4 regions of the Corynebacterium sp. UD i78 genome follow, and region 3 is predicted to be linked to each of the others. Evidence: riboswitches for the same ligand, from Rfam matches in the RefSeq annotation. Region 3 holds a riboswitch; each other region holds the start of a gene.
The links. Region 3 has a riboswitch for thiamine pyrophosphate ahead of ACZ9GM_RS10995 (3-oxoacyl-ACP reductase). Riboswitches for the same ligand answer to the same signal wherever they lie in the genome.
Positions count from the first base shown of each region.

Region 1: linked by a shared signal. The riboswitch ahead of thiM (hydroxyethylthiazole kinase) and the one ahead of ACZ9GM_RS10995 (3-oxoacyl-ACP reductase) in region 3 are both predicted to bind thiamine pyrophosphate.
Region 2: linked by a shared signal. The riboswitch ahead of ACZ9GM_RS07725 (TenA family protein) and the one ahead of ACZ9GM_RS10995 (3-oxoacyl-ACP reductase) in region 3 are both predicted to bind thiamine pyrophosphate.
Region 4: linked by a shared signal. The riboswitch ahead of thiO (glycine oxidase ThiO) and the one ahead of ACZ9GM_RS10995 (3-oxoacyl-ACP reductase) in region 3 are both predicted to bind thiamine pyrophosphate.

Region 1 covers NZ_JBWCED010000001.1:921,991-929,755, forward strand. Annotated here, with positions in the region: gene gndA (NADP-dependent phosphogluconate dehydrogenase) at 1-1,324, opposite strand, end outside; gene ACZ9GM_RS04375 (PaaI family thioesterase) at 1,470-1,991, shown strand; gene ACZ9GM_RS04380 (bifunctional hydroxymethylpyrimidine kinase/phosphomethylpyrimidine kinase) at 2,010-3,578, opposite strand; gene thiE (thiamine phosphate synthase) at 3,575-4,243, opposite strand; gene thiM (hydroxyethylthiazole kinase) at 4,236-5,069, opposite strand; TPP riboswitch at 5,059-5,155, opposite strand; gene ACZ9GM_RS04395 (NAD(P)/FAD-dependent oxidoreductase) at 5,279-6,703, opposite strand; gene ACZ9GM_RS04400 (class I SAM-dependent methyltransferase) at 7,083-7,765, shown strand, end outside.
Region 2 covers NZ_JBWCED010000001.1:1,634,655-1,642,419, reverse strand. Annotated here, with positions in the region: gene metG (methionine--tRNA ligase) at 1-1,069, shown strand, start outside; gene ACZ9GM_RS07745 (helix-turn-helix domain-containing protein) at 1,086-1,958, opposite strand; gene ACZ9GM_RS07740 (MFS transporter) at 1,975-3,345, opposite strand; gene ACZ9GM_RS07735 (cytochrome P450) at 3,347-4,357, opposite strand; gene ACZ9GM_RS07730 (tRNA-dependent cyclodipeptide synthase) at 4,439-5,089, opposite strand; TPP riboswitch at 5,266-5,366, shown strand; gene ACZ9GM_RS07725 (TenA family protein) at 5,354-6,046, shown strand; gene ACZ9GM_RS07720 (TatD family hydrolase) at 6,057-6,899, shown strand; gene ACZ9GM_RS07715 (transglycosylase family protein) at 6,960-7,765, shown strand, end outside.
Region 3 covers NZ_JBWCED010000001.1:2,335,282-2,343,046, reverse strand. Annotated here, with positions in the region: gene ACZ9GM_RS11015 (PDR/VanB family oxidoreductase) at 1-683, shown strand, start outside; gene ACZ9GM_RS11010 (amidohydrolase family protein) at 680-1,960, shown strand; gene ACZ9GM_RS11005 (isopenicillin N synthase family dioxygenase) at 1,972-3,042, shown strand; gene ACZ9GM_RS11000 (LLM class flavin-dependent oxidoreductase) at 3,551-4,798, opposite strand; gene ACZ9GM_RS10995 (3-oxoacyl-ACP reductase) at 4,798-5,559, opposite strand; TPP riboswitch at 5,624-5,723, opposite strand; gene ACZ9GM_RS10990 (long-chain fatty acid--CoA ligase) at 5,745-7,403, opposite strand; gene ACZ9GM_RS10985 (pyridoxamine 5'-phosphate oxidase family protein) at 7,659-7,765, shown strand, end outside.
Region 4 covers NZ_JBWCED010000001.1:686,523-694,287, forward strand. Annotated here, with positions in the region: gene ACZ9GM_RS03270 (thiazole synthase) at 1-353, opposite strand, end outside; gene thiS (sulfur carrier protein ThiS) at 356-571, opposite strand; gene thiO (glycine oxidase ThiO) at 568-1,752, opposite strand; TPP riboswitch at 1,744-1,851, opposite strand; gene thiE (thiamine phosphate synthase) at 1,870-2,631, shown strand; gene ACZ9GM_RS03290 (GNAT family N-acetyltransferase) at 2,858-3,433, shown strand; gene ACZ9GM_RS03295 (NAD(P)H-binding protein) at 3,450-4,109, opposite strand; gene ACZ9GM_RS03300 (NAD(P)H-binding protein) at 4,113-4,781, opposite strand; gene ACZ9GM_RS03305 (SPFH domain-containing protein) at 4,791-5,870, opposite strand; gene ACZ9GM_RS03310 (acyl-CoA dehydrogenase family protein) at 6,093-7,259, shown strand; gene ACZ9GM_RS03315 (acyl-CoA dehydrogenase family protein) at 7,272-7,765, shown strand, end outside.

The sequences.
Region 1 (7,765 bases), 1.4 Mb from region 3:
GCTCGGCACGCAGTGAGTCGTAGTAGGACAGGGAGGAGGAGAACACCGGCACCGGCAGGCCCAGTCGGGTCGCGGCGATGACGACGCGGCGCCAGGAGTCCACCAGGCCGGAGACCTCACCCTTGAAGTACGGGTCCAGGAGCAGGGACTGCACCTCCGGGTCGGTGTTGTAGGCGTCCACGATGCGGTTGAGGAACTTCGCGCGGATGATGCAGCCGCCTCGCCAGATGGTGGCGAGGTCGCGGGGGTCGACGCTCCAGCCGTGCTCGGCGGAGCCGGCCTTGATCTCGTCGAAGCCCTGGGCGTAGGCCACGAGCTTGGAGGCGTAGAGGGCGCGGCGGACATCCTCGACGAAATCGTCCTCGGAGACCCCGAGGGCCTCGAGAGTGGACAGTTCGCCGGAGGGCAGGGCACCGGTGGTGGCGGCGCGCTGTTCACGGGCACCGGACAGGGCACGGGCGAAGACGGCCTCGCCGATGCCGGTGGTCGGGATGCCGAGGTCGAGGGCGGCCTTGACCGTCCAGCGGCCGGTACCCTTCTGTCCGGCGGCGTCGACGATGACGTCGATGAGCGGTGCACCGGTGGCCTCGTCGACCTGGGAGAGCACCTCGGCGGTGATCTCGATGAGGTAGGAATCCAGGTCGCCCGCGTTCCAGGTGCGGAAGATGTCGGCGATCTCGGCGGGCTCGATACCGGCGGCGTAGCGCAGCAGGTGGTAGGCCTCGCCGATGACCTGCATGTCGGCGTACTCGATGCCGTTGTGGACCATCTTCACGAAGTGGCCGGCACCGTCGGGACCGATGTGGGTGCAGCACGGGGTCCCGTCGACCTTGGCGGAGATGTCCTCCAGCAGCGGACCGAGTGACTTGTAGGACTCTGCAGGGCCACCGGGCATGATGGCCGGGCCGTTGAGGGCGCCCTCCTCGCCGCCGGAGATACCTGCTCCGACGAAGTGGAGATCGCGGGCAGACATCGCGGCCTCGCGGCGGATGGTGTCCGTGTACAGGGCGTTACCACCGTCGATGATGATGTCCCCAGGCTCCATGGCATCGGCGAGCTGGTCGATCACGGCGTCGGTGGCCTTGCCGGCCTGGACCATGATCAGGGCCCGGCGCGGGCGCTCCAGGGAGGCGACGAACTCCTCGACGGTGGCCGCGGGGACGAAGGACCCCGTGGATCCGAACTCGGCCATGAAGTCGTCGGTCTTGGCGGTGGTGCGGTTGTAGACGGCGACGGTGTGCCCGTGGTTGGCGAAGTTCCGGGCGATATTGGAACCCATCACTGCCAGGCCGACGACACCGATCTGTGCGGAGGAATCTGTCATGGTTGCCTATATTAGCGTCCGTCCGACCGACTCCGCCGGAAGCGTCCCGCCGGGGCCCGGTGGTGGCTAGACTCGTCGGGGAACACAAGGACTGAGTCGGGATTCAGAATCTCCGACGGGACGCAGACACCACAGGGAGCACACGATGGCGGAGTACACCGAGGAGCAGAAGGCTGCGTACCGGGCGAAGAAGGACGCGGTCCTTACCAGGATGAAGGAACTGCTGGAGAAGGTGGCGACCGGAGACATCACCGGTGAAGAGTCCACCGAACTGGCCGACATCTTCGAGGGCGGCGTCCTCGGTCTCGACGCCACACTCGGCGTGAAGTACGTGTCTTTCGCGCCGGAGCTCGTCGTCGAACTGACCGTCACCCGTGACCACGTCCAGCCCTGGGGAGTGACCAACGGCGGTGTCTACGCCAGCCTGGGGGAGTCCGCCGGATCTTTCGCCGGATTCATCGCGGCCGCCGGCAAGGGCAACGTCATGGGTGTGACCAACTCGACGAACTTCCTGCGCCCCTCGATGCCAGGTGACGTCATCCGGTCGACGGCGCATCCGGTCCACACCGGACGGACCAGTCAGCTCTGGCGGATCGACCACGTCAATGCCGGGACCGGCAAGCTCCTGGCGACCACCGAACTGCGGACGGTCGTCTCCCCGGCGTAGCCTGCCCGGTCGTCTCCGTCAGGCCCGGCGGGACGCCTGGTCGAAGAACTCGACCTCCCACCGGGAGGCGTCGAGGTACGCCCGGGCGGCCTCGGCACGCTGGGACGGGGTCGCTTCGGCGAAGGCCTGCTCGACCAGACCGATGGCCTGGTTGACGCTCCCGGTGAATTCGTCGCCGGAGTAGGCGTCCACCCACACGGCGAAGGGGTTGTCCGCCGGCGACCGCTCCGCGAGTGCCAACCCGACCTCCGCGTAGAGCCAGTAACAGGGCAGGACCGCTGCCGCGCCGATGACATGGTCACGGGTCTGCACGCAGCGCATGAGGTGCGAGGTGTAGGACGCGGTGACGTGCGACGGATCCACGGCGTCGGCGCCGCCGAGCCAGGTGCGGTGCAGTTCGGCCTCTTCCTCGAGGCATTCGGCCGCCCCCTTCACCCAGAACAGGGCGGATGCCTGGTCGGGGGCGGACGCTGCCAGGGAGGCCAGGGCAGGGGAGTAGAGGGAAAGGTAGACGGCGTCCTGTGCCAGGTAGAAGGAGAAATCTCCGCGGTCCAGGGTGCCGGCGCCGAGGTCCGTGATGAAGGGCAGGTCAAGGATGTCCCGGTACAGCGGCACCGAGGCCGCCCACAGGGCGCGGGTCCAGGGGCCTGCCGCAGGGATCTGCGCGGAGGGAATCCCGGCGGGGGTGCCGGTGTCGCCGATATCGGCCAGCTGCCCGGGGGAATCCAGGGTCGCAGGCACCGAGGCGGTGAGCTCCCACGGCGTGGTGTCGGCGGCCGCCGTCAGTCGGCGGGATCGGTGGGTGTGGTCGACCGGTCCGTTGCCGGAGCCGACGTGCAGGTCATCGGCATACCGGATGGCTTCGGTAAGCCATCCGGTGGCCCAGGTGAGGGCGTCCGGGGTGGAGTCGCCGGCCGCGAGCCGGGTGGTCAGTGCGGAGGACAGGGAGCAGCCGGTGCCGTGGGTGTTGGTCGTGGCCACCCGGGCCACCGGCACAGTGTGGACAACACCGTCCGGGGTGACGACCGAGTTGTCTGCGGACGCCCCGGACAGGTGCCCACCCTTGACGATCACGGTGGTGTCGAGGCCGGCGGCGAGTCGACGTCCCTGCTCCAGGGCCTCGTCGAGTGTGGTGGCGCGGGAGGTGCCGGCCAGGACCGCGAGCTCGGCGAGGTTCGGGGTGATGGCGTCGGCCAGCCGGCACAGGTCGGTCAGCGCGGCCTCCGCATCCGGCGTGAGCAGCCGGTCCCCGCTGGTCGCCACCATCACCGGATCGACGACGAGTACCGGCACCCGGTGCTTGAGCAGGTAGTCGGTGACTGTCCTGGTGATGTCCGCGGTGCCGAGCATACCGATCTTCACCGCGTCCACGGTGACGTCGTCGAAGACGGCGTCGAGCTGGGCAGTGAGGAATCCGGTGTCCGGGGTGTGGATCTCCCGGACGCCGTGGGTGTTCTGGGCGACCAGCGCGGTCACCACGGTCATGGCGAAGCCACCGGCCTCACAGATCGCCTTGATGTCCGCCTGGATTCCGGCGCCGCCGGTCGGGTCGGTACCGGCGATGGACAGGACGCGGGGGATGGTCACTTGATCTCCTGACGGGTGAGTGTGTCATCGATGAGGGCGCGCAGATCCTGCGCGGCGGCCCGGGGGTCGACGGCGGCCATGACGGCGGAGACGGTGCACAGACCGTCCACTCCGGCGCGCAGCAGGGCGGCACCGTTGCGGGTACTGACGTGGCCGATGGCCACGGTGGGGATTCCGAGGACACGGGCCCGGGCGGCCAGCGTCCTGACACCGGTCACGCCCAGTGGCGCGGCGGCGTCGGGTTTGGTGGAGGTCTGTTCCACCGGCCCGATGCCCAGCACATCGGGCGGGCGGATCCCGTCGGCGATGTCACGGGCGACTGCATCGAGGTGGGCCGGGGTCTCCACCGACAGTCCGATCATGCAGCCCGACGGCAGCAGTTCGCGCGCGGTGCGGTACGGCATGTCGTCCTGGCCGATGTGCAGGTGGAGCCCCAGCCCGACGGCTGTCTCCACCCGGTCGTTGACGAACAGTGGTACCCGGTCGGCGACGGTGTCCTTCAACTGTGCGGCACGTCGGGCGAAGACCTCGTCGGAGGCGTCCTTGTCCCGCAGCTGCACCACGCTCACCCCACCGCGTACCGCGGCGTTGACGATGTCGGGCACCTGTTCCGCCCCTCCGCCGAGCTTCGGATCGGTGACCAGGTAGAGCGACCAGTCACCCACCGATGCTCACCGTCCCGGCGATGTCGGTGGCGGACAGCGAGTACAGCCGGTCCAACCAGGCGACCGCGAAACTGCCCGGGGCGGACGCCTCCTGTGCCGCGACCGTTCCGGCGGCGCCGGCATGGGCGTGGGCGGCGACGACCGCAGCGTGCAGGTCAGGGGCGGCACCCGAGACCTCGGCACCGAGGTAGGCCGCAGTCAAGGCCCCGAGCGCGCACCCGGTGCCCACGACCCGCTGCATCAACGGATCACCCGAGTTCAGCCAGGTGGTCCGGGCAGTGCCGTCGGGTCGGATGCTGACGATGAGGTCGCACGGACCGGAGACCGCCACAACTGCCCCGGTCGCTTCAGACACCGCGGCCGCGGCCTCGGCGGCGGACCCGACCTCGTCGGTGGAATCCACGCCGCGCCCACCAGTGGACAGTTCAGCGTCCCCGGTGATGCGCCCGGCGAGCGCCCGGATCTCGGAGGGGTTGCCGCGGACCGCGGCAGGGTGGTGCCGGACGATATCGCCTGCGAAGGCGGTACGGGCCGCGGCACCACCACAGGCCACCGGGTCGAGGACCCAGGGGGTGCCGGCCTCACCGGCGCCTCGGACGGCCTCGCGCATGGCGGTGTATCCGGCGGCGGTCGGCGTCCCCAGATTGACGAGGACGCCGGAGGCGACGCGGGCGAAGTCGGCGGCCTCCTCCGGGGTGTCCACCATCGCGGGAGACGCCCCGGCGGCGAGGAGGACATTGGCGGTGAACTGGGTGACGACCGTGTTGGTCAGGCACTGCACCAGTGGCACGGTGTCCCGGAGACGGTCGACGCATGCAGAAACCATCTGACATTCCCTTCGCTAGTCCGAACTAGAGCAGGTTCGACGGGTGTGTTCTCAGCGCCGTCGGTGACGCACCCCGTGTCTGTGGATCCCAGGGTACCCGGAGCCCGCAGACATGCCGAAATGACCCGACCGGGTGACCCACATGTGTGGGCCACCCGGTCGGGTCCCGGGTACCGGATGTAGTCACGGTCCGTCGTGGACCGGTGGAACTAGTCGATGGTGGGCTTGGTGTCCCGGCCCTCGCCGACCTTCAGGTTGTCGCGGACCATGACGGAGCGGACGCCCTTCTCGTCCTCGAGCTCACGCAGACGGTGCAGCGTGTTGCGGCCGTGCAGCTGCTGGCGGGTTGCCACGAGGTGCCAGCGGTTCGGGGACAGGGAGTTCAGGCCCCAGCTGTAGGCGGAGACGAAACGGTTGCGGAAGCCCACGAGGAACATGAGGTGGACGGCGAGCCACATGAACCAGCCCAGCACACCGGTGATCTCGCGGTCGCCGATCTTCACGACAGCGTAGAAACGGGACACGATGGCCATGGTGCCCTTGTCGTGGTACTTGAATTCCGGACGGGCGTTGGAGCCCTCGACCTCGCCGCGGATGATGTCGGCGACGTGCTCGCCACCCTGGATGGCGACCTGGGCCAGGCCGGGCAGGCGGTTGTAGCTCATCATGTCACCGATGACGAAGATGTCCTTGTGACCCTCGATGGCGAGGTCGCCACCGACCGGGACGCGGCCGGCGCGGTCGGCGTCCACCCCGTCGATCTGGTCGGTGACCATCTTGCCCAGCGGGCTGGCGGCAACACCGGCGGACCAGATCTTGCAGTAGGAGCCGACGGTGGTCTCCTCCTCGGTCTTCATGTCCTTCCAGGTGACGCCGTGCTGGTCGACATTGGTGACCAGGGAGTTCGCGATGACCTCGACGCCGAGCTTCTCCAGGCGCTTCTGGGCCTTCTTGCCCAGGTTCTTGCCGAAGGGCGGCAGGACCTGCGGGGAACCGTCGACGAGGATGATCCGGGCGCTGTTGGTGTCGATGTCCCGGAACTCGTTGTTCAGGGTGCGGTGGGCCATCTCGGCCACCTGGCCGGCGAGCTCGACGCCGGTCGGGCCGGCACCGACGATGACGAAGGTCAGGAGACGCTTCTTCTCCTCCGGGTCGTCGGTGATCTCGGCACGCTCGAAGGCGCCGGTGATCCGGGCGCGGATCTCCAGGGCGTCGTCGATGCTCTTCATACCCGGGGCGAACTCGGCGAAGTGGTCGTTGCCGAAGTAGGACTGTCCCGCACCGGCGGCGAGGATGAGCGAGTCGTACTGCAGGACGACCTCGCGGCCACCCAGGTCGGCGGTGATGACCTTGGAGGGGACGTCGATGTCGCGGACCTCGGCCTTGACCACCCGGGTGTTCTTCTGCTTGCGCAGGATCTGACGGATGGTCGGAGCGATCTCACCGGATGACAGCACGCCGGTCGCCACCTGGTACAGCAGAGGCTGGAAGAGGTGGTGGTTGGTGCGGTCGATGATGGTCACGTCGACATCGGCGTCTGCGAGACGCTTCGCTGCGAACAGTCCGCCGAAACCGGCTCCGACGATGACGACGTGATGACGACCGCCGGCAGGGCGGGTCGGGGTGGATGCCATGGAAACTGTCTCCTCGCTCTACGGGCCTGCCGGCCACCTGTGTGGGGTAGCCGGAAAGAACCGTGCATGTTGTGATCGGCCGCAGACTTGTGCAGGCGGCCGGTGGCGGTTTCTTCCGTCAACCCGACCGGCCTGGCGGCGACGTCGGTTGTTATACGGCTAGTGTAGTGGTTTATTCCCAGTTGTTCAGAGCGTGGGTATGCCTCCGGCGCCCGTTCCTGGGCGAGATGTCCGTTTGTGAATGTCCGGCCCGGGCAGGGGTGACTGAAAATACCCCTGCAGCAGGCGAGGGCCACCCCGTCGGTGCCCCCGGTCAGTGTCCGGGCGCCGGCATCGGGAGAATCTGGCGAGAGAATCTGGCGAGAGAATCTGGAAGGAGATGCCGGTGTCCGAGGGTTTCATCGACCCCGAGCGGTGGCCGGATCTGGTCCGGCGCCCGGAGGCTACGCTTCTCGGTTCGCGCGCCGTGCGGTTGAGGGAACGTCTCGAACAACTGACCCGGGACAACGGCATAGCCCTCACCCCGGGTGCACGTCCGCGGTTCGTCGTCCGGGACGGTCTCGTCCTGGACCGGATCGTGGCGGACGGCTGGCTCGGCCTGGCGGAGGGTTACATGGCCGGTGAGTGGATCGCCGATCCGCTGCCGGAGGTTCTGCGCGTCCTGCTGTCGCAGCCGCTGGAAAGCGGGCTCGGCGCCCTGATCTCGCGGCGCAGGCGTCGGGATTTCGGCGAGGTGGGGACCGGGGAACTCCCGGACGCTCTGGTGGAGCTGTACACGGGGGAGACCCGGGCGACCGGCTCGGCCCTGTTCGCCTCGGGAACGCGGACCTCCTCGACGCATGACGTCACCCAGTTCGGCCGGGTCACCCCCGTCGTGGAGAGCTGGATGGACGCCCCGTCGCTGGTGGAGCGGGCCGACCTCGACGATGCGCAGGTCCACCGGATCAACCGGATGCTCGACATGGCACGCACCGGCCCCGGCGACCGGGTGCTGGAACTGCCGAGCAGTGGCGGGGCGTTGGCGGTCATCGCGGCGCGCCGCGGTGCCCGCGTCGATGTACT
Region 2 (7,765 bases), 700 kb from region 3:
GTTCGACGCCGTCGTCGGCTACCTCTCCGCCTCCATCGAGTGGGCCTGGCGCACCGGTGACAGGGATGCCTGGAAGAAGTGGTGGTCCGACCCCGAGGCCCTGTCCTACTACTTCATGGGCAAGGACAACATCACCTTCCACTCCCAGATCTGGCCGGCTGAGCTGCTCGGCTACGCCGGAAAGGGTGACAAGGGTGGTGAGCTCGGCGAGTTCGGCGAGCTGAACCTGCCGACCGAGGTCGTCTCCTCCGAGTTCCTCACCATGTCCGGCTCGAAGTTCTCCTCGTCGAAGGGTGTGGTCATCTATGTCCGTGACTTCCTGAAGGAGTTCGGCCCGGATGCGCTGCGTTACTTCATCGCCGTAGCCGGTCCGGAGAACATGGACACCGACTTCACCTGGGACGAGTTCGTCCGCCGCATCAACACCGAGCTGGCCAACGAGTGGGGCAACCTCGTCAACCGCACCGTGTCGATGGCGCACAAGAACTTCGGTGAGATCCCGGCCCCCGGCGAGTTCACTGCCGAGGACCGGGCGCTGCTCGACGAGTCCGCCGCAGCCTTCGGCATCGTCGGCGAGTACCTGGAACACTCCCGGTTCAAGGCCGGTATCTCCGAGTCGATGCGCATCGTCGCCCGGGCGAACCAGTACATCGCCGCCCAGGAGCCGTGGAAGCTGGCCAAGGACGAGACGCAGCGGGAACGTCTTGCCACGGTCCTGTTCACCGCACTGCAGGTCGTCGCGGACGCGAACACACTGTTCACGCCGTACCTGCCGTTCTCCGCGCAGAAGATCTTCGAGACGCTCGGCGGTTCCGGCGTCTGGGCCGCGCAGCCGGAGGTCGTCGAGGTCACCGATGATTCCCCGCTGGAGCCGGTGGGTGCCGGCCTGCCCGCCAAGGGCCGTGCCTACCCGGTCATCATGGGTGACTACGTCAACCAGCAGGCGCACTGGGGCCGCACCGACCTGACCCCGGGCACCCCGCTGTCCAAGCCGGCGCCGCTGTTCACCAAGCTGGACCCGGAGCTGGCGGAGACCGGCCCGGAGTGGGCCCGCGTCGAGAAGGACTAGGCTCCGCCGCCGGGGGTCAGCTCTTCTGCCCCCACTGCCTGACGAGACCGTCGTCGGGGCAGGACGCTACCACAGCGTCTGTGACGGATCTCCGCACTTCTTCCGGGGCGTCACGCATCCGGGCGAAGATTCTGAAGGCCACGTCCCGGGCATGTCGGGGCGCAGCGATCGGAGGCAGGTCACCAGCGGAGGTGCAGGGGGAGGACCGGTCCCAGGACAACAGTGCGGCTACGGTCGCACTGATCCGGGGAGGATCGACCCTCGTGACCGCGCCGTGAGCGGCAACCGGCATTCCCGCGTCGACCAGCACCGCGACCAGGGTGTCCAGAGCGGTCTGCCGGACGTCTTCCGGGGCGTCGGTGGTCCAGGTGAGGGTTTCGGTCAGGGCGTCCACGGTCGCCCGGTCCGGGTTCTCCCGGACACGGACCATCGCGTCGAGAAGCTCGACGGTCTCCAACGACACCGGGGTGGAGGAGGTCAACGGGTCGACCGCGAGATCGTCGACAACAGGTCGGGGATGAGGACCGGTGGAGTACGGGGCGGAATGCTCGAGGACGGACCGGACGCGGGCGATCCATGATCCGGCGGGCGAGCATGCCGGGTAGTCAGACGTGCCTTCCGCGGCGAACACCGTGTGCAACAAGTCAGCGAACCCGTCGGCAGAGCCCGCCAGTCGGGAATCGAAACCGAGCCCGGTGAGGACGGTGGGGTTCATTCCCAGACGGTCGGCGAGCCGTTCCACGGTGCCGTGGTCCGGAACACTCTGTCCGTCCTCCCACCGGGAGACGGAGCTGGGGGAGCAGATCCCGGCGGCGAGGCCGGTCTGGGACAGCCCACGGTCGACTCTGGCGTGGTGCAGTCGGCGTCCGAATGCGGCAGGATCCTCCATGGCCACCGAGGATACGTCACACAGCAGTTTGACGGTTCCCTGATCCGCGGAGAACGGCCGCAGCGACCGCACCGGCCAGAGATAACGCGGCGACAAGCCCTCCGAGCATCATCGCAGAGTCTGTCCAGACACCGACGACTGCCGTCCCCAGGGCTCCCCCGAGCTGCAGCATCAGCCGGGTGTGCGCGCCGACTGCCGGAGTTTGGCCGTCAGAGACGACCTCGTAGGCAGCGGACAGGGCGAGCAGCGTGCACGCACCCAGCCCCAGACCACGGATCAGAGACGAGCCCACGGTTACGGTGATGGTCGCTGCATCCCAGGATCCGACGGCCTGGATGCCCATCGTCCCGCCTGCGGCGACGACAAGTCCGGCAGCGATGACAGGGAAGGCGTTCATGTTCTTCCACGGTCCTTTGATGAGGCTGCGGGATGCCCAGGCGCCCAGCCCCTGGATACCCAGCAGAACACCGGCCACCCAGGCCGGCTGCCCCAGGTCGGACTGGACGTGCAGGGATGTCGACAGCAGCGTCCCGTAGAACACCGCGCCGACGATGAGGCACAGCAGCATCACCGTAGTGAAGGCCGGACCGCGGTAGAGGGACATGTCGAGCAGGGGAGTGGTTGAGCGCAGGTCCACCACACAGAACACGGCGGTGACCACGATCGCAGCGACCGCGATGAGCGCGGTGACGCCGGTAGGCAGTGTGCCGACGGCGCTGACGGCCCAGAGCAGGCCGACCATGCCGACCATGCCGAGGACGCCGGGCAGCGCCTGATCGAGGCCCAGTGGTGTCCTGTTCCCCGGGGCTGTCGGCAGCACGCTGTGAGCGAGAATCAGGGCGAGGGCGGCGACCGGGACGTTGACCAGGAAGAGGACGCGCCACCCGACGGCGTCCACCAGGACACCGCCCAGTAGCGGGCCGAACGCCGGGGCGATGACCGCGGGTAGTCCGATGGTCGCCAGAGCGGCGCGCATCCCCTCGCGTCCGACGATGTCGGCGGCGATCTGCTGGACCGCCGGCATGATGAAGCCACATGCCGCACCCTGCAGGACGCGGGCGATCACGAACAGTAGTAGCGTCCCGCTGAGACCGACCAGGGCGGAAGCGAGGGCAAAGACCAGGACTGATCCGGTCCAGACGTGTCGGGGTCCGAAGCGCCGCAGGGAAGTGGTGGAGAGCACGATGCCGGCGGTGGCAGCGAGCATGTAGGCGGAGACTCCGAGCTGCACATCGCTCCGGGAGACGTTGAGATCTCGACTGATCACCGGAAGCAGGACGTTGACCAGGCTGGAGTCGATCAACGGGAGTATCGAGGCGAGCAGCAGGACGAAGGTGGTCCGGGGCGTGAGAGACGGCGTGGCAGGAGTGGTCCCAGAGGTACTCACGTCAGATGCTCTTTTCGGGGAGGAGATGGGATGGCCCGCGGGTGTACAGCCCATGCTCCGTCAACGGGTCGGCGGCGAGCCTCCACTCAGGAAAATGGGACAACGATGCACGGAACGCTGTCTCAAGTTGCCGACGGGCGAGCATGGCACCGATGCAGAAGTGACGTCCGGAGCCGAAGGCAAGATGCTCAGCGGATGGGGGAAAGGCGCTTCGTACAGAGTTTTCCTTCCTGGACAGGATGAACTTGTCCGGATCCGGAAAGAAGGAGGGATCGCGGTGAGCAGCACCGGTAAGGCAGTACACTGTGCTCCCATCGGGGATAGAGTGCCCGCCGAGGACCTGTTTCCCGACGGCGATCCGTGGAATGATCTGGACTGGCGGGTGCAGCCGTAGCGTCTCAGTAGGGAGATCGGTGATTTTTCCGGTACCGGTGGTGACAGACTCCTCCAACGTTGGGGACCGGAGTGTCTCGTACACGAGATAGCTCACGAGATCGTGTCGGGGGGATCGACGCCGGGTCTCTATGAGACGGAGCATGGACGCGCGGAAATATCCGGCGTCCGCCAACCGTTGTGACCGTTCGTCAGGGGTCTGCTGCAGGAGCGTGATGAACTGGACGACACTGCGGTTCCACGGGAGAACCTTGTGCTTCCACTGTGCATCGATACCGAGGAGCTCGCACGTCACATTAGTGGCGGACGGTCCTGCCGGTTCTTCCACGAGGTCTAGGCACTCGGCATCCTTTACCCGCTCCCACAGGTTGGTGACAGCCGTCTCAACTGCGGGAAGGTGGTAGCCGTCCATGGCAACCGTTGCGAGACCGTGCATGGTGACGGCCTTCTTCTCGGTGTGCTCGGCACCGGTCATCTGCGCGAGCACACGTGCTCCGAGCACGGGCTCGGCACGGTCTGCCAGATGGTGACTGCTGAAACCGGTCGAGTCCTGCAGCACAGTGCGGACAAGGTCGAGATCAAGGACGCACCAGGCATCCGCAATGAGGTCGTGATACACGCAACCGTGCTCCCTCATCCCCGGTAGATGGGGTACGGATCGTAGAGAGCTTCATCGCAGAGGAGCGTCGGGTTGTCAAGATCAGACATGATGTGCCTCCGGCTCGGGGTCGAGGACGAAAAAGTGGCTGTTCGGATCGGTGTCGAGAGATGTCTCCCCTGCCCTGATGTCCTCACCGGCCGGCCATGGCGCGGGGTAACTCAGTGCTGCGGAAGGGTAGTGGAACAGGTCTGCGCGATGGGTGTACGCAGGGAGCTCATCAAGTACGTAGTCGACGGCAATACCCGGATCCGGTGGAGTGGAGGAGCCGATTGCCCGAAGACGTGACTGGGTGGCAGCCGAACTCATGGCCGGGCAGCGGCGTCGGAATTCGGTGTTGCGGAGGTACTCGTCAGCAACCTGTTCTCTGCGACCGGCATAGTTCGGCTCCACAATGTGGTCGGAGTTGAGTAGTGGGGAGGTCCGTCCGAGCACGACTCCGGACTGTTCCACTGCTGCAGCCACAGTCCGCAGTTTCTTGCTGCATTGCTGTCTCGCTCTCCGTAGGGCTCGACCTTCCGGGGTCCCGGTTGCGGTCAGCAGGGAGGTGGCGATGGCGCCGGGGTGAAGCACATCGACTGTGGCGAAGTGGTCAGCTCCCGACCGGAAAGCGCTGATGAGCCAGTCGAGGGAGAAATGAGGATTGAAAGGGCTCATGCCGATGATGAGATGGTCGGTGTCTGGAATATCCATGAGATGGGTCTCTCTGAACGATGGTCGATGGACAGTTCCATGAAAGGTGTGTGGGAACGGTGGTGGCAACGGTTGAGCACTGTTGTCTCAGTGCCTCGGCCCGATGCTGTTCAGCGCGCTTTGCACAGGATTTTTTCAGCAAATCAGTGCGCTCAGCGCCCCCGTAGGTACCCTCGGGCAGTGACACGGGGTGCCCGGGAGAAGGCCCGGGCTGAGATGAGACCCGTCGAACCTGATCGAGTTCACACTCGCGGAGGAATCGTCATGGAAGACTATGCTGCGCAGACCACGACCGGCACACCCACCACTCGCTTCAGCGACACGTTGCGGGAGGAGAACCGCACCACCTGGGAAGCCGCGGCCACCCACCGCTTCGTCACCGAGCTCTTCGCCGGCACGCTGCCGGACGAGAACATGGCCGGCTACCTGGTCCAGGACTACCGCTTCGCGGACGGTTTCATGGCCCTGCTCGGTGCGGCGGTCGCCACGGCGGACAATTGCCCCTCGCGTCACCGCTTCGCGCAGTTCCTCGGCGAGGTCGCCGGCGACGAGGACACCTACTTCCGTGAGGCCGCGTCCGAACTGGATGCGGACACATCCGTCCCCGACACCGGGGCCACCGCCGGTTTCAAGCAGCTCTTCGTCGATGCCGCCGATACCCGCAACTACGCCGCGATCCTCGGCGTCCTCGTGGTCTGCGAGTGGCTGTACCTCGACTGGGCGACCCGCCCGGAGAACCGCGCCCACGGTACGGGGGAGAACGGCTACCCGCCCCGCCACGTCCACGCTGAATGGGTGCGCCTGCATGACTACCCCGGGTTTCACCAGCTCATCGATTTCCTGCGCACCGAGGTGGACCGCGCAGGGGAGCGCTCCCCGGAGGACGCCGCCCTGGCGCGGGAGTACTTCCGGCGCACCGTGGACCTGGAACTGCAGTTCTTCAGCGAGCACCGCTAACCTGACAGCCATGTCGAAGAAGAAGCGTCCGACCCCTGTCCCACCCGAGCCGCTGCCGGAACTCTTCGACGCGCACACCCACCTGGCGTCCTGTAAAGCGACGACACCGGAGGAGGTGCGCGCGATCATGGACCGGGCCGCGGATGTGGGGGTGAACCAGGTCTGCACCGTCGGCGACGACCTCGCCGAGTCGGTCCAGGCTCTCGAGGCCGCCCATGCTGATGAGCGGGTCGTCGCCGCCTGTGCCATCCACCCGACCCGCGCGGACCAGCTCTTCGAGGACGGTGTGCAGGACAGACTCCGGGAGCTCGCCGCTGATCCGCGCTGCGTGGCGGTCGGGGAATCCGGGCTGGACACCTACTGGATCGCCCATGATCCGGAGCGCACGGCACCTCTGGACGTCCAGGAGGAGGCGCTGCGCTGGCATATGGCCCTGGCCCACGAGCTGGCCAAGCCGCTGATGATCCACAACCGGGAGGCGGACGCCGACCTGATGCGCGTCCTGGCGGACGCCCCGGACGACCTGCGGATCATGCTGCACTGCTTCTCTTCGCCGCTGGACGTGGCGCAGGAGGCCGTCGACCGCGGCTACTGGCTGAGCTTCTGCGGCAATGTGACGTTCAGGCGGAACGAGGAGCTGCGGAAAGCGGCGCGGATCTGTCCGGCCGACCGGATCCTCATCGAGACCGATGCACCGTTCATGACGCCAGAGCCATTCCGGGGTTCGCGCAATGAGCCGGCTTTCGTCGGATACACCGCACGCTGTGTCGCAGAAGTGAGAGATGTGACTCCAGAGGCACTAGGTGCCCAGGTGACACGCAATGCGCGTGATCTCTACCGGATCACGGAATAATTACGGGATTCTTGTCACATATCTTTGCCGTCAGCGCATCGTTACCGTATCGTGATCTGGGTGAAGAACAAGTCGACGCTCCACCGCATCAACCACACCCGCTCCGTCCCGCTCCGTGTCGCCACCGGCGGCATGCTCGCCACCCTCGTTGTCGGCGGAGCCGTCGTCGCCACCAACCACAAGGACGTCACCCTCGACGTCAACGGCAAGATCCTCAAGGCCAGCACCGTACGCGGCGACGTTGAGTCGATCCTGTCGTCCGAGGGTGTCGACGTCTCCGACGGTGACCTCATCACCCCGGGTCTCAGCGAGTCCGTCTCCGACGGCTCCCGCGTCACCGTCCGCTCTGCCCGGCAGGTCGCCCTCGTCGTCGACGGTCAGTCCCGCACCGTCGACACCACCAAGATGACCGTCTCCGAACTCCTCGATGAGCTCGACATCGACGCCGGATCCACCACCGCCAGCGCCTCGGCCATCCCGCTCGACGGCATGGAGCTCAACATCACCTCGCCGAAGAGCTTCACGCTCAACGACGGCCAGCCGGACGAGACGCCTGCCCGCCTCACCATGTCTGCCCCGACCGTGGCCGACGTGCTCGAGATGCGCGGTGCTCCGTTGGGCAAGGAGGACGTCGTCACCCCGTCGGCGGACACCCCGGTCACCGACGACATGCACATCGACGTCACCCGGAAGACCAGTGAAGAGGTCACCGAGGACCAGGAGATCGCCCCGCCGGAGAAGGTCATCGAGGACCCGGACATGGCCAAGGGTGAGGAAGAGGTCATCGAGGAAGGTACCGCCGGTACCGCCCGCGTCACCGTCCGTATCCACTCCCTCAACGGTGTCGAGACACACCGCGACGAGCT
Region 3 (7,765 bases):
CCACGGTCGGCACGGAACTGCAGGTCGGGGAGCCGCGCAACCATTTCCCGCTGACCCGCGCACTGAACTACGTCTTCGTCGTCGGCGGCATCGGTGTCACGCCGATGATCGCGCTCGCCGCGCAGGTCGCGCGCTCCGACCGCCCGTGGCGGATGCTCTGCCTCGCCCGCACGGAGGACGCCATGCCCTACCTGCCGGAGCTGCGGTCCTCCTACGGGGACGCGGTGCGCTTCCACGGGTCAGCGGAAGGACGAGTCGACCTCGCCGCAGAGCTCGCCGACCTGCCCCGTGGTACCGCCGTCTACGTCTGTGGACCCGGCGCCCTGACCGACGGTGTCGCCGCCGTGGTCGCCGACCAGCCGGCGGTGGACGTCTTCACCGAACAGTTCACCGCGCCGGACATTTCGGGGGAGGCCACCTCGTTCGACGTGTCGCTGGCATCCTCCGGGGAGACCTTCACCGTGCCGGCGGACGCCTCGGTGCTGTCCGTGCTCGAGGAGCACGGCCGGTTGGTGGCGTCCTCCTGCCGGGAAGGTATGTGCGGGACCTGCGAGGTCGAGGTCGTCTCCGGGGAAGTCGACCACCGGGACGCGGTGCTGACCCCGGAGGAGCGCGCCGAGAACGAGTCGATGATGGTGTGCGTCTCCCGGTGTTTCTCCGGACGGCTGGTGCTGGACCTTTGAGTACCGTACTGCGCGGCGCGCTGACATCGGTGGGGGCGTCGTCCGATGTGGCCGTCGTCGACGGGGTGATCACCACTGTCCTGCCCACAGACGCCGAGAGCATCGACGTCTCCGGCTGTATCGTCACTCCGGGTCTGGTCAACGCCCACCACCACCTGCTGCAGTCCGCGTTCCGTACACTGCCCGGGACCCGCGGTGTGCGGATGGCCGAGTGGCTGTCGGTGATGGGACAGGCCTACCGCGGCTACGCCGTCGATCCGGAGCTCGGTGCCGCAGCGGCGTCCGTCGGTGTGGCGGAGTCCCTGCTGTGTGGGGTGACGACTGTTGCCGACCATCATCTGACCTGGCCTGACGGGGTATCTCCGGTGGATCTGGCCTGTGCCACGGCGACGGTGGCTGACGCTCTCGGCGCCCGGCTGTGCTTCGTGCGCGGCACCACCGGGGAGGACGCCGACGCCGTCGTCGACTCGGTCCGTGCCATCCACGCCTCCTTCGCTGCCATGGCCGGGGACCCGGTCGGACGCGGAACGCTGCAGCTTGCCGTCGGTCCCTCAGGCGCCCACACCGACGGGCCCGAGACCTTCACCGCCCTGCGCGACGTGGCCCGGGAACTCGGGCTGCTGCGCCGCACCCAGTCCAATGAACAGGTGGACGTCGAGCGTGCCGCCTTGACGTACGGGTGTCGGCCGCTGGACCTGCTGGCCGACTGGGGCTGGTTGGAACCGGGCGTCACGCTGGCCCACCTGTGCGGTATCACCGCCGCCGAGGTGGAGGTCGTGGCGTCCTCCGGGGTGACCGTGACCCACGCGCCGGGCTGCGATGTGCCGATGGGCTGGGGCGTCGCCCCGGTCGGCGACCTGCTCGACCACGGGGTGACCGTGGGCCTGGGAACTTCCGGCGGCGGTTCGAATGACGGCGGTCACCTTCTCGCCGATGCCCGACTGGCGGTGCAGGTCTCCGGGCTGACCGGGCGCGTCCTCACCGCAGAGGAGGCGTTGGGTATGGCGACCGCCGGCTCCGCCGCAGGGCTGGGTTGGCCTGAACTGGGCGTCCTCGATGCCGGGACACCCGCTGACCTGTGCGTCTGGGACTGCTCCGGGGTCGCCGACGCCGGTGTCCACGACTGGCCCGCGGGCCTGCTGTGGGCCACCCCCGGGCGGCGTCCTCGCGATGTCATGGTCGCCGGGGAATGGGTGGTACGCGACGGCGAACTGCTCACCGCGGATGCCGACCGGCTTGCCGCTGAACTGACTGAACTACTTGCTGAACGATCCTGAAAGGACCTGACATGACCGGATTCCACGTACCCGTCATCGACATCACCGCCTACGTCACCGGCGGTACCGACTCCGAAAAGGCTGCCGTCGCTGCCGCGGTGGACGCCGCAGCCCGCGAGGTCGGCTTCATCCAGCTCACCGGGCACGGCATCGACCCGCAGGTATGGGACGGCCTGGCTTCGGCACTGGACGCCTTCTTCCTCCGCGATCTCGAGGTGAAGAAGGAGGTCACGACACCGCCGTCGGTGAACCGCGGCTACTCGCCGCCGAAGTCCGAGCGACTGTCACTGTCACTGGGGGTGGAGTCCGCGACCGGGATGAACGACTTCTTCGAGGCCTTCAACATCGGTGTGCAGGCGTCCGCCTTCCCGGAGCTGGACCTGCCGGTCTCGGACTACCCGGAGAACGTGTGGCCGGCGGAGTCCGGTGCCGGTGCCGAAGGGATGGCCGGCTTCCGATCGCAGTTGGAGGCGTGGTTCGGCGCTGCCCAGGGAGTGGCCGAGACGCTCGTCGACATCTTCGAGGACGCCCTGGGTCAGCCTCGCGGCACCATCGGATCCCTGGCCGACCACTCCATCGACGTACTGCGCACCATCAACTACGCCCTGGAACCCGGGGTGACCGTGGAGCTCGACGGCGAGCTCAACGGCATGGGCGAGCACACCGACTACGGCATCGTCACCGTGCTCTGGGCCGACCGGGTCGCCGGACTGCAGGTACTGGGGTCGGACGGGTCGTGGAACGATGTGCTTCCCGAGCCCGGTGCGCTGCTGGTCAACCTGGGTGACGTGACTGCGCGACTGACCAATGACCAGTGGAGGTCGACGCTGCACCGGGTGAAGCCGCCGGTGGTGGACGGCACGATCCTGCGTCGTCGGTCGGCGGCGTTCTTCCATGACGGGAACGTGGACGCCATCGTCGGTCCGCTGCCGGGCATGGTCGACTCTGACCACCCCGCCCGGTACGAGCCGGTGACCGTGGGCGAGCATGTGGCCCGCAAGCTCGCCGGGTCGCGGTCGCTGGAGCTCAACGCCTCGGACACGGCGCGCGAGTCGGAGCGGGTGCTGTCCTCGCGGCGGTAGGTGGGTTCTCCTCGGGTATGTCCGCATCACGCACCGTGAGGTCGTCGGGAGGTGGTCCTGACCAGCCTCAGACTGCGTGATGCCGACACCGGGCCCGGCTGCCCGCAGCTCCAACCACTTTCCCGTGGCGGCCCTGGACGCAGGAATGACCCGATGGTCGGCGCGAGGGTTCCCAACCCACACAACGCGGCACCGACAACGGACCCGGGTGGTTCCAGGCCGAACAGGCACAGGAATATGCCGAAAAAGGGAGAGGACCGTCAGCCCCGCTGCGATGACCAGACGGAGATCGGCTTCCCGGACATGGTGATCAACAAGGATTCTCCCCGTGGCGTCGCGTCCGGGGTTTCTCGCGATACTCCTCCAGGGCGGTCTCCAGCGAGGGGCGCTGATCCAGGGTGAGCTTCCCCATCTCGTCGAGGGTACGACGTGCACCCCTGCATAAGGAAGACTCCGTGGACGGACGGAAAGCTCGAGATGCAGGAAAATCAGGTGCTCGTACGGGGCACTATCCCACGAGATGCCCGCGCAGCGTGTCCGCCGTGTACTCCCGGCGGAACAGACCACGCTCCTGCAGGACCGGGACGACCAGGTCCACGACATCGTCGAGCCCGCCGGGCAGGGTCGGCGGCATGAGGTTGAAGCCGTCGGCGGCACCATTGACGATCCACCGCTCCATCTCACCGGCGATCCGTTCCGGAGTGCCGACGAAGGTGGCGTGACCACCACCGGCGGCGAGGTAACCCAGCAGGTCACGGACCGTCGGACGACCACCCGGGGAGGACGCGAGGATCCGCAGGATCGTGGCGTAGCGTCCCGCCGGACCGCTGAACTCCGCCAGCGGCGGAAGCTCGGGCACCGGCGCATCAAGGTCCCACCCTGAGGTGTCCTGACCGACGAAGAAGGACAGCTGACGGAGGGAATCCTCCACCGGCAGCAGCTCATTGAGCTCCCGCTGCTTCTCCCTCGCCTCCTCCTCCGTCTTCCCGACGAAGGTCACCAGACCCGGCATGATCACCAGGTCATCAGGGTCGCGACCGTACCCGGCGGCACGCCGCCGCAGGTCCAGACGGTAGTCGCGGGCGGAGTCGAGGTCCCACGCCACGGCGTAGACACCTTCGGCGTACCGGGCGGCCAGGTCACGGCCCGGCTCGGACGCCCCGGCCTGGAAGAGCACCGGGTGGCCCTGCGATGTGGCGGGGATGTTCAGCGGCCCGTCGACGTCGAAGTACCGGCCGTGATGGTCCACCGGTACAGCTTCAGCAGGGGAGGAACCGGCGGGCCAGGACCCCCACAAGGCAGTCACGGTACTGATGAACTCCGCGGCACGCGCATAGCGTTCCGCGTGGTCGGGCAGACGGTCCATCCCGTGGTTGCGGGCCTCGGCGTCCGTCATGGAGGTCACCACGTTGATACCGGCGCGGCCACCGGAGATGTGGTCCAGACTCGCGCTGAGCCGGGCGGCGTGGAAGGGATCCCAGAAGGTCGAGGAGATGGTGCTGACCAGTCCGAGCCGGGTGGTCGCCCGGGCGAGGGCGGTCAGCGCGGTGACCGGTTCGAGGAACCAGGACGGTCCGGGGACAGGGTTCAGCGACTGGCCGTCGGCGAGGAAGAAGGCGTCGAAGCGTCCCCGTTCCGCAGTCCGGGCGAGGTCCTCCCACCAGGTCACGTCACCGAGCCGGTCGAAGGCGGAGTCCGGGGCGCGCCAGGCGGCGGAGTGGTGCCCGCAGCCGTAGGCGAAGAGGTTCAGGTGCATCAGTTCTTCACCAGACCACCGTCGACGACGAGGTTCTGACCGGTGACCGCGCGGGCCCACGGGGACGCGAAGAACAGGGCCGTGTCCGCGAACTGCTCCGGGGTGGTGACCTCACGCAACGGTGTCCCTGAGGCGATGCCGTCGAAGACGGCCTCCGGGGTGGCGGCGGAGGCGTCCGTGGTGCGCAGCAGACCGCCGGAGATCATGTTCACGGTGATGTTCTCCGGGCCCAGATCATCCGCGAACGTCCTGGTCAACGACAGGAGCGCGGCCTTGGCAGCGGTGTAGTCGTGGTAGGGGACGACCGGGTTCTGGAAGAGGTTCGTGCCGATGTTCACCACGCGTCCGCTGCCGATCTCCCGGAAGCCGGGCAGTGCGGCCTGGATGACGTTCACCGCACCACCCACCGCTCCCTCGAACTGGCGGTGGAAGTCACCCCAGCTGATGTCGGTGGCCTTCGGACGGGCGTCCCCGTTGAAGGAGAAGTCGACCAGCGCATTGTTGACGACTGTGGTCACCGGGCCGAGGCTGGCTTCTGCGCCCGTGGTGAACAGGGCATCCACCTGCTCGCGGTCGCGGACGTCCGCCTGCACGGCGAGGACGCGGCCGGGGTGCTCCGCCATGAGGGACGCCGCGGCGTCCCCGCTGGAGAAGTAGTTGACGATGACGGTCGCGCCTTCGCGGAGGAAAGCGTCGGTGAGTGCCCTGCCGAGGCCACGGGCGCCTCCGGTGACGAGGACGGTCTGATCGGTGAGGTTCATGCTCATGCCTTTCGGTCACAAGCGGTAAGGACCTTCGGGCATGCGTGCCTGTGCATGCACAGACATGCGGAAACCCTGACAATCCCTCCGCCAGTACGAACTGGTTCAGGTTCAACGGGTGTGATCTCAGCCGCCCTGGTCGGGCGGCACCCCGTGTCAGGATGCGAGCGTAGCAGGTTCGACGGTTACGCCGTCGCCGGCGCCTGGACCGTGAACTTCCCGGCGTCCAGCTGCTTGCGCAGGTCAAGTTTGCTGATCTTGCCGGTGGCGGTCAGCGGGATCGCGTCGGTGACGGCGATGGCGTCGGGGATCCACCACTTGGCGACCTGGCCGTCGAAGAAGCCGAGCAGCTCTGCGGCATCCAGGTCAGCTCCCTCCTCGGGGATGACGACCAGCAGCGGACGCTCCTGCCACTTCTCGTCCGGCATGGCGATGACCGCCGCCTGCTTCACCGAGGGGTGGGCCACGGCGACATTCTCCAGCTCGATGGAGCTGATCCACTCGCCGCCGGACTTGATGAGGTCCTTCGCGCGGTCCTCGATGTGCATGTAGCCCAGCGGGGTGATGGAGGCCACGTCGCCGGTGTCGAACCAGCCGTCGGCGGTGAAGGAGTCTGCGCCGACCGTGCCCGGGCCGTCGGCGCTGAAGTAGGATGACGCGATCCAGGGGCCGCGGATCTGCAGCGCACCTACCGCCTCTCCGTCCTGGGGGAGGACGCTGCCGTCCTCGTCCACGATGCGCAGCTCCACACCGAAGGGCGGGGCACCCTGGCTGGCGCGTGCCTTCTGCCGCTCCTCCTCGGGGAGCTTTTCCAGCGCGGGGGAGGTGTGGAACATCGAGCCCAGCGGGCTGGTCTCACTCATGCCCCAGGCGTGGACGAGGTCGACACCGTAGCGCTCCTCGTAGGCCACCATGAGGGAGTAGGGCACCGCCGAACCACCGCCGACGAGGGTCTTCACGGAGTCGATGCGCTTGCCGGACGCGTCCAGGTAGGCGATGAGGCCCTGCCAGACGGTCGGCACGCCGGCGGAGTTGGTGACGCCCTCCTCCTCGATGAGCGCCTGCAGTTCCGCCGGGTCGCCCATCTTCGGGCCGGGGAAGACCAGCTTCGTGCCGGTCAGCGCCGTGGCGTAGGGGATGCCCCAGGCGTTGACGTGGAACATCGGGACGATCGGCATGGCGACCTCCTTGGCGGAGAGGTCGAAGACGTCCGGGAGGGAGACACCGAAGCTGTGCAGCACCGTGGAACGGTGGCTGTAGAGGACGCCCTTGGGGTTGCCGGTGGTACCGGAGGTGTAGCACAGGGCGGATGCCGTGTTCTCGTCGAACAGCGGCCAGTCGTAGTCGTCGGACTCGTCGGCGATGAAGGCTTCGTAGCTCACGGCATCGAAGGAAGTCTCCGGCATGTGCCCGTCATCGGTGAGGATGACGAGCTGCGGTGCATTGTCCAGGCGGGGGAGCAGTGCCTCGACGGTGCCGACGAACATCGGGTCGAGGAAGAGGAACTTGTCTGAGGCATCGTTGATGATGAAGACGAGCTGGTCCTCGAACAGGCGCGGGTTGATGGTGTGGCACACCAGACCCGAGCCGGAGACACCGTAGTAGAGCTCGAAGTGGCGGTAGTCGTTCCAGGCCATGGTGCCGATACGGTCACCCTGCTCCACACCGTGACGTGCCAGGGCGTTGGCCAGCTTCCGGGCGCGTGAGAAGGCGTTCCGGTAGGTGTAGCGGTGGCGCGGGTTGTCGACCGTGAAGGAGACGATCTCCTGGTCGGCGAACCGCCGGTCCGCGTGGCGCGCGATGCTGCTGATGAGCAGCGGCTGGTCCATCATCTGTCCGAGCATTGTGATGTGTTCCCGTCTGTGGGTAGGAGGTGCTGTGAGTCACTGTTCACTTCTTGCTACCGGTGATACTAAGGGTTTGAGTCTGAAATGTCAGGCGGACAGGTCGGTGACTGTCGAAGTGGATCCGATGTGGCTTCTGCGGCTGCCCTCGTCGTGAAATTCCGGACATGTCACCCCCGGTACCGGCGTCCTGCTGCCCCCGCTGGTCCCCACATCCGGGGGAGGAGAGGGTGGCGGGGTGGGACAATGGGGGGCATGACCGACAAGAACTCTCCCGTCACCCACCTCACCGACGAGCAGTCCCTGGACCTCCTGGCGACCAAGACCTTCGGCCGTCTCGTCGTCCACCGGAAGAACGACAT
Region 4 (7,765 bases), 1.6 Mb from region 3:
TGCTCGGTGGCGTCCACCAGTTCGACGACATCGGGCAGCAGGGTCTCGTCGTCGGCGAGGATCTCCAGCTTCACCCGGTCGGTCCCCAGGGCCTCCCGGCCGAGCCGGGCGGTGAGCAGGGCGTCACGGGAGGTGTAGCAGCCGGCGGTGTTCGGCAGGACCTCGATGCCCAGCCTGTTGAGCAGGCCGAACAGCGAGGTGCCGGTCGTCGGGTTGAAGCGGCGCAGGGCGACGGTGGTGAGCTGTGTGCCGGAGGCGACGAGGGCGTCCTCCAGGACGGTCATCGCCGTCGCGCCGCCGGTTCCCATGATCAGGCGGGAGTCCACGGTGGTGGATCCGATGGTGAGTGACATGACTAGCCTCCCTGCATGGCGGTGATGATCTCGATCTCGGCGTCCTCAGGTACCGGGGTGGACGCCCAGCGGCTGCGTGGGACGACGGTCGCGTCGAGTGCCACGGCGACACCGAGCTGGTCGTCGTCGTGGACGTGGCCGGTGATGTCGAGGATGATGTCGGCGACGGTGGCCCCGTCGGCGTAGTCGTGGGGCTTACCGTTGACGGTGACGGTCATACTGTTGCTCCTGAGGTGTGTGGGGATGTCCGCTGAGGGTCGGTGGCGGCGAGCATTGCGGCGTCCTCCGCTGTGCTGTCGGCACCGAGGACGAGGCCTGCGGCGAGGTGTCCGCCCAACGGGGCGAGCAGGATGCCGTGGCGTGAGTAGCCGGTGGAGACGACCAGTCCGTCGACGCCGTCGAGGCGTCCGATGTAGGGCAGGTCGTCGGGGGTGCCGGGGCGGGCGCGGGCGAGGATCTCGGTGAGCTCCAGGCCCCCGGCACCGGGGACGAGCGTCTGGGCGTCCCGCAACAGCTGGTAGGCACCCTCGAGGACGACGCCGTCGAACCCGTCCTCCCGCTCGGTCGCGCCGATGACGATCTCGCCGTCGGTGCGGGGGACGAGGTAGACGGGGCGGCCGTCGACCATGCCGCGCACGGTGCGGTCGAGCAACGGTGGCTGGCCGGGGCGTAGCCGGGCGCGCAGGATGTCGCCGTGGACCGGGCGGAGTTTCACGCACTCGGCCTCGGGCAGGTTGCCGATGCCGTCGAGGGAGACTCCGGGGCAGAGCAGCGTGGTGCCGGCGTGGAGTTCGGTGCCGTCGTCGAGGGTGATTCCGGTGACCGCGCCGGTGTCGCCGCCGTCGCGGAGGACTGCGGTGACGCGCCGTTGGACCAGCCTGAAGCCGGGATCCCGCTCAAGCGCCTCGATAAGGGCGGGGACGAGCTTGCGGGGGTTGATCTGGTGGTCCCCGGCGACGAGGAACGCCCCCGAGATCGCAGGGGACAGCGCCGGCTCCAGTGTCCGGGCCTGACGGGTGGTGATCCGCTCGACGGTCATGCCCGCGGCACGTTGGACCTCAGCGAGGTCGGCGAACCAGTCGCGGTCGGCCGGGTGCGCACCGATGTCGAGGGTCTCCGTGCCCCGGTAGCCGACGCCGTGACCGAGGATTTCGGTGAGCTCGGTGACGAGTGGGGGATAGAGGGCGGCCGAGGTCGTCATCAGGGAGCGCATCGTGTGGTGCTGGTACATCACCTCGCTGACCGCGGCGATCATGCCGGCGGCGGCGCGGCTGGCGCCCATTCCCGGGGTGGGGTCGACGACGGTGACACGCTGCCCGGCCTTGTGCAGGTTCCAGGCGGCGGTCAGCCCGGCGACGCCGGCACCGACAATGACGGTATCTGGCGGGCGTGTGTTCATGCGTTCCTTTCCTCCGGCGGCATGATCCGCGTCAGGTGTGGACGGTCGACCGGTGCTCCGGTCCTCTCAGCCCCTGCAGGGGCTCCCGTAGTTCGCCTACGGCTACCATTCCACCACATGAGCCTTTCCCGTTTCAGTGCCACCCCCGACCGTGACCTGCGTGTCCGACGTCTCGATCAGCTTCAGGACGCCTCGTTGTACCTGTGCACCCCGGCCAGGGCCGAACAGGGCGATCTGCGGGATTTCCTCCACGCCGCCTACGAGGGAGGGGTGGACATCATTCAGTTGCGCGACAAGTCCATCGACACCTGCGACGAGATCGCGGCGCTGGAGGTCCTGGCCTCGGTGGCGGAGGAACACGGGAAGCTGTTCGCGGTCAACGACCGGGCGGACATCGCCGCACTGGTGGGCGCGGACGTCTTCCACGTCGGCCAGGACGATCTGACCATCCCCCAGGTGCGGTCCCTGCTGGGCCCGGACGTGGTGGTGGGACTGTCCACTCACTCGCTGTCGCAGGCACGCGCCGCGATGGAGGACGCCGACCTCGACTATTTCTGCACCGGGCCGCTCTGGGAGACCCCGACGAAACCGGGACGCGCGGCAACGGGACTGTCGCTGGTGACGGAGACCGCGTCAATGCTGGTCTCGGCCCCTGAGCAGTGGCAACGTGAGAAGGTGTGGTTCACGATCGGTGGGGTGAACGCGTCCACCCTGCCGGAGGTGCAGGCGGCGGCCGGTGAGGGGTCGGAGGGGTACCCGGTGCGTGCCGTGGTGGTGCGTCCGTTGACCGAGACGGATGATCCCCGGGCCGCGGCGGCGGAGCTGAAGGCTGTGTTGGGGGGCCGAGCTGGACAAGGACTGACCTCCTGTACCCGCTGACGCCGAAGTCCAATGCAGTTACCAGTACCGGTAGCTGTATGGGCATGGGCGGGACAGGACCGGCACAGATGACGTCGACAATTCGGCGGTTGGAGCGGGTGATCCGGAGCTCGGGACCGGTCGGCTGAATGCGGCGAGAACGAGTTAGGTGACGCCGTTATGCCCACCTGCTGGGACGGGGTGTCTCACCCCTGCCGACCAGCAGGAACACCGGTATCATGCGGTTATGAACACCATCACAGACGCCACATCTGCCACAGTTCCCACCGGACAAGGGTTCCCGGTCATCCGTCCCGAGCGTATCGACGGTTCAGACATCGGAGCCATCCGCGCTCTGACCAACGACGCATTCGCCAAGGTCGAACACGCCTCCGGCACCGAGTCGAAGATCATCGACGCCCTCCGCGACGCCGGTGAACTCCGGTACTCGCTCGTCGCCGTCCACGCAGGACGCATCGTCGGACATGTCGCAGCATCCCCCGTGACCCTCGACCCACCGGACGGGGGTTGGTGGTACGGCATCGGACCGATATCGGTACATCCGGATTTCCAGGGCCAGGGAACCGGCTCCGGGCTGATGCGGGCCCTGCTCGACCTGCTCGTCATCTACGGGGCGACCGGTGCGGTCCTGCTCGGCGAGCCTTCGCTCTACGCCCGGTTCGGCTTCGCTCACCGTGAGGGTCTCACGATGGCTGGGCTGGCGCCGGAGCAGGTGTCCTACTTCCAGGCCCTGCGTCTCGACCGCAAGGGTGACTACCCCGAGGCTACCGTCACCTACAGCGCTGCGTTCGACGTCCAGTAGTTGTCAGGCAGTTTCCCTAGATCTCACTGGCGGGGAGGTAGCCGTCGACGAACTCGACTGTCCGGTCACCGGGAAGAGAGTTGCGGTCTGCGAAGACCGTGATGATCTCGGCGACGAGTTCGCGGGAGGTGTGGGAGTCCTCCGGCGGCAGATTTGTGGTCGGAGTCGCGTACCCGACAGCGGACTCCAGGGTGAGTGCGGACGGTCCGAGGATCAGGTACTCCAGGCCCTCGGTGCTGTTGAGTCGGTCGTCGACGGTCTTCTTCGCGTCCGCATAAGGGTAGAAGGAGTCGCCTTCGGGGACCCGGTGGTGGGTGGCGCCGAGGTAGGAGACATTGATGAACCGGGGAGTCTTTCCGGCGTCGCGCAACCGCTCCAGGGAATTGATGACCGCGAGGGCGGCATCACGGTCGACGGCGTAGGTGCGCTCCGGAGTTCCTCCACCGGCGCCGGCGGACCAGACGATGACGTCGAACCCGGCGAGCAGAGTGTCCCACCCGTCCGCTGTCACCCGGGTGATGTCGAGGACCAGGGGAGTGGCGCCCGTGGCCTCGATGTCGGCGGACTGTCCAGCGTCGCGGATCACCGAGGTCACGGAGAAACCGAGATCGCCGAGCATCGGTGCAGTAAGCAGGGCGACCCTGCCGTGGCCGCCGATGATGAGAGCTGAGGGCACGTCTCAGCCGATCTCACTGACCGGGGTCGGCCCGTCGATGAACTCGACGGTCCGGTCCGCCGGCAGGGTCTCACGGGCGGCGAGTTCGGCGATGACGTCCGCCACGAGCTCGCGGGAGGTCTCGGTCGACCATTCCGGATTATCGGCGGCGGCGTCCACCGGTGCCCAGCCGGTGGACGGCTCCAGAGTGAGTGCCGCCGGACCGAGGATCGCGTAGTCCAGACCGGTGGTGCTGTTCAGCCGGTCATCGACGATCTTCTTCGCATCTGCATAGGGGAAGAAGGAGTCGTCCTCCGGCACGGAGTGCTTCGTCGCCCCGACATAGGAGACGTTGAGGTAGCGCGGTGCCTTGCCGGCGTCCCGCAGTCGCTCGAGGGAGTCGATGACCGCGAGAGCGGCGTCCCGGTCGACGGCGTAGGTGCGCTCAGCGGCGCCACCTCCGGCACCGGCGGACCAGATGACCACGTCGAACCGGCCGAGCAGGGCATCCCAAGCGTCCGGGGTGATCCGGGTGAGATCGAGCACCAGGGGAGTGGCACCGAGCGCCTCGATGTCCTCAGACTGTTCCGGCTTCCGGATCACCGAGGTGACCGCGAAACCGCGGTCGATGAGCTTAGGGGTTGCGAGCAGGGCCACTTTGCCGTGGCCGCCGATGATGAGTGCGTCAGACATACCCCGTGTCTACGCGCCGTTGTCGCGCTTCGCCAGTTCCCGCAGGCCCGGTGCGACCGAGGCGATCTGGCTGAGCAGCCGGTTGAGGTCCTGGCCATCGCCGACGAGGGTGAGGTTCGCCGATCCGAGTGCCTCGGACAGCGAGTCGATCATCTCCGGCATCTGGTCGACCATCTGCTTGTCGATGATGACGCCACGGTTGGACGCCACCGCATCGGACGTGGTGCGCAGGGCCTGTGCCTCGGCTTCGGCTTCGATGCGCCGACGCTGCGCCTCAGCCTCGGCGGGCTTGACGACCTCGGCGATCAGCTCCTGCTCACGCAGCAGCGCCTGCTCGGCGGCGAGCTCGGACTGCTTGGCGACGACCTGACGTTCTGCCTCGGCCTTGGCCAGCGGGCCGGACGCCTCGGCCTCCGCCTTCGCCTGCGCGGTCTGCTTGATGTTCTCGCTGGTGAGCAGGTCGGTGTCGCGCTGGTACTCGGACTTCAGGCGGTTGGCCTTCTGTCGCTCGTTCTCGATCTCGGCGTCCCGGCGGGCCTCGGCGACGGCTGCCTCACGCTCGACACGGGCGAGCTCCGGGGCGGAGAGGGAGCGGATGTAGTTGTTGTCGTCGGTGATGGAGCTGATCTGGAAGGAGTCGATTCCCCAGCCCAGTTCCGCCATCTTCGGCTCGGCGTTGGTCAGGACGTCGGACGCCAGGCGCATGCGGTCGGAGATCATCTCCTCCACGGTCATCTGGCCGATCATCGCACGGGTCTCGCCACCGAAGATGTCGTAGGCGGCGCGTAGCACCTCCTTGCGGTCGCTGCCCTCGAAGCGGGACGCGGCACGGGTGATGTGGTTCTTGTCCGGCCGGACGCGGAAGACGACAGTGGCCTCGACGGCGACCTCGACGTTCTGGGCGGACGGGGCGGCGACACGGACCTGGACGGTGTTCGCTCCGATGTAGAACCGCTGGACCCGGTGGAGGATGGGGACCGACCACGCGCCGCCGCCGACGACGATGCGGTAGGGACTGTCCGGACTACGGTGGCCGAAGCCTCCGCTGATCAGGATCGCTTCGGTGGGTTTCGGCACGTCGTAGAGCATGTCAGGTCCTTTCCAGGTGCCGGCACAGAACAGGTGCCGGGGCGCGTAAGGACAGGCTATCAGTTTCGGGTGCGGTCGAAACCGGGTTCCACACGGGGGTAACTGAAACATAATTCATGGGACGTGGTGTCGGTCGGAGAGTGGGCCGGGTATGGTCACCAACTATCGCCCCGTGGCAGTGATCTGAACCACCGCCGCCCGACAACGTGAGGAGTAACACGGATGAATCTGGAGCTCACAGCGGAGGAGATCGCTTTCCGCGATGACCTGCGCGCCATCTTCCGGGAAGTCCCTGAGGAGATCCGCAACCGTTACCGTGCCGGACAGGCCACCCGCCAGGACATCATCGATTCCCAGCAGGTGCTCAACAAGCACGGTGTGGCCGTTCCCCACTGGCCCGTCGCGTACGGCGGACAGGACTGGACCCCCACCCAGGCGCATATCTACACCAATGAGCTCCAGCGGGCCGGCATCCCTGAGCCCCTGCCGTTCAACACCGGCATGGTCGGGCCCGTCATCGCGAACTTCGGCAGCGACGAGCTCAAGGACCGCTTCCTCGCCAAGACCGCCAACCTCGACATCTGGTGGTCACAGGGCTTCTCCGAGCCCGGTGCCGGTTCCGACCTTGCAGGTCTGAAGACCACCGCGGTCCGCGACGGTGACCACTACGTCGTCAACGGTCAGAAGACCTGGACCACCCTCGGCCAGCACGGTGAGTGGATGTTCCTCCTGGTCCGCACCGACCCGACCGCCGACAAGCCGCAGAAGGGCATCTCCTTCCTGCTCGTCGACATGACCACCCCGGGCATCGAGCGCCGCCCGATCCGGCTGATCGACGGCTCGGTCGAGGTCAACGAGTTCTTCTTCACCGACGTCCGGATTCCGGCCGAGAACCTCGTCGGCGAGGAGAACAAGGGCTGGACCTACGCCAAGTTCCTCCTCGGCAACGAGCGCAACGGCATGGCCCAGGTCGGTACCAGCCAGCGCATGTACACTGCCCTGGTCTCCGAGGCCGCGGACCGTGAGGTCGCCGGCCACAAGGTCATCGAGGACCCGGAGTTCCGCAGCCGCCTTTACGGCATCAAGCTGCGTCTCACCGCCCTCGAGGCCACGATGCTGCGCGTCACCGCCGCCAGTGAGGGGGGCAAGCCCTCCCCGCTGTCCTCTCTGCTGAAGATCGAGGGCAGCCGCATCCTCCAGGAGCTCAATGATCTGGCGGTCACCGCCCTCGGGTCCGACGCCGTGGAGATCACCGGGGCCGCGGCCACCGCTGAGGACCACGACGGCGACCCGGTCGTCGAGTACCTCAACAACCGCAAGGTCTCCATCTACGGCGGCACCAACGAAGTGCAGGCCGGCGTCATCGCCAAGGCAATTCTCGGACTCTAGGAGGTCAGAACAATGGATCTTTCACTCAACGACGAACAGCAGATGCTCGCTGACAGTGTCCGCGACATCTTCTCCTCCGCCGACGGCGATCCCACCGCCGGTGGCGAGGCCCCCGAGGTCGCCCTCGAGTTCCGCCGCGACGTGTGGACGCAGGCCGCCGAGATGGGGCTGACGGCCCTCCCGGTCGCCGAGGACTACAACGGCGCCGGCGCCGGTATCGCCGAGGTCTGGGCCACCACCAACACCCTGGGCACCCTGGGTTCCCCGGAGCCGCTCACCGATGCCGCCTATGTCCCCTCCTGGATCATCTCGGACCTCGGTTCCGCGGACCAGAAGAAGGAGTGGCTCGGCCGCATCTCCACCGGTGAGGTCATCGTCCCGCTCGCCCACGCCGAAGCCGGCACCGGCTGGGACGCTGCCCGTACCGCCACGGTCACCGGGGGTGCTCTCTCCGGCACCAAGCGCGCCGTGGTCCTCGCCGACAACGCAGACGCCTACCTGGTCAC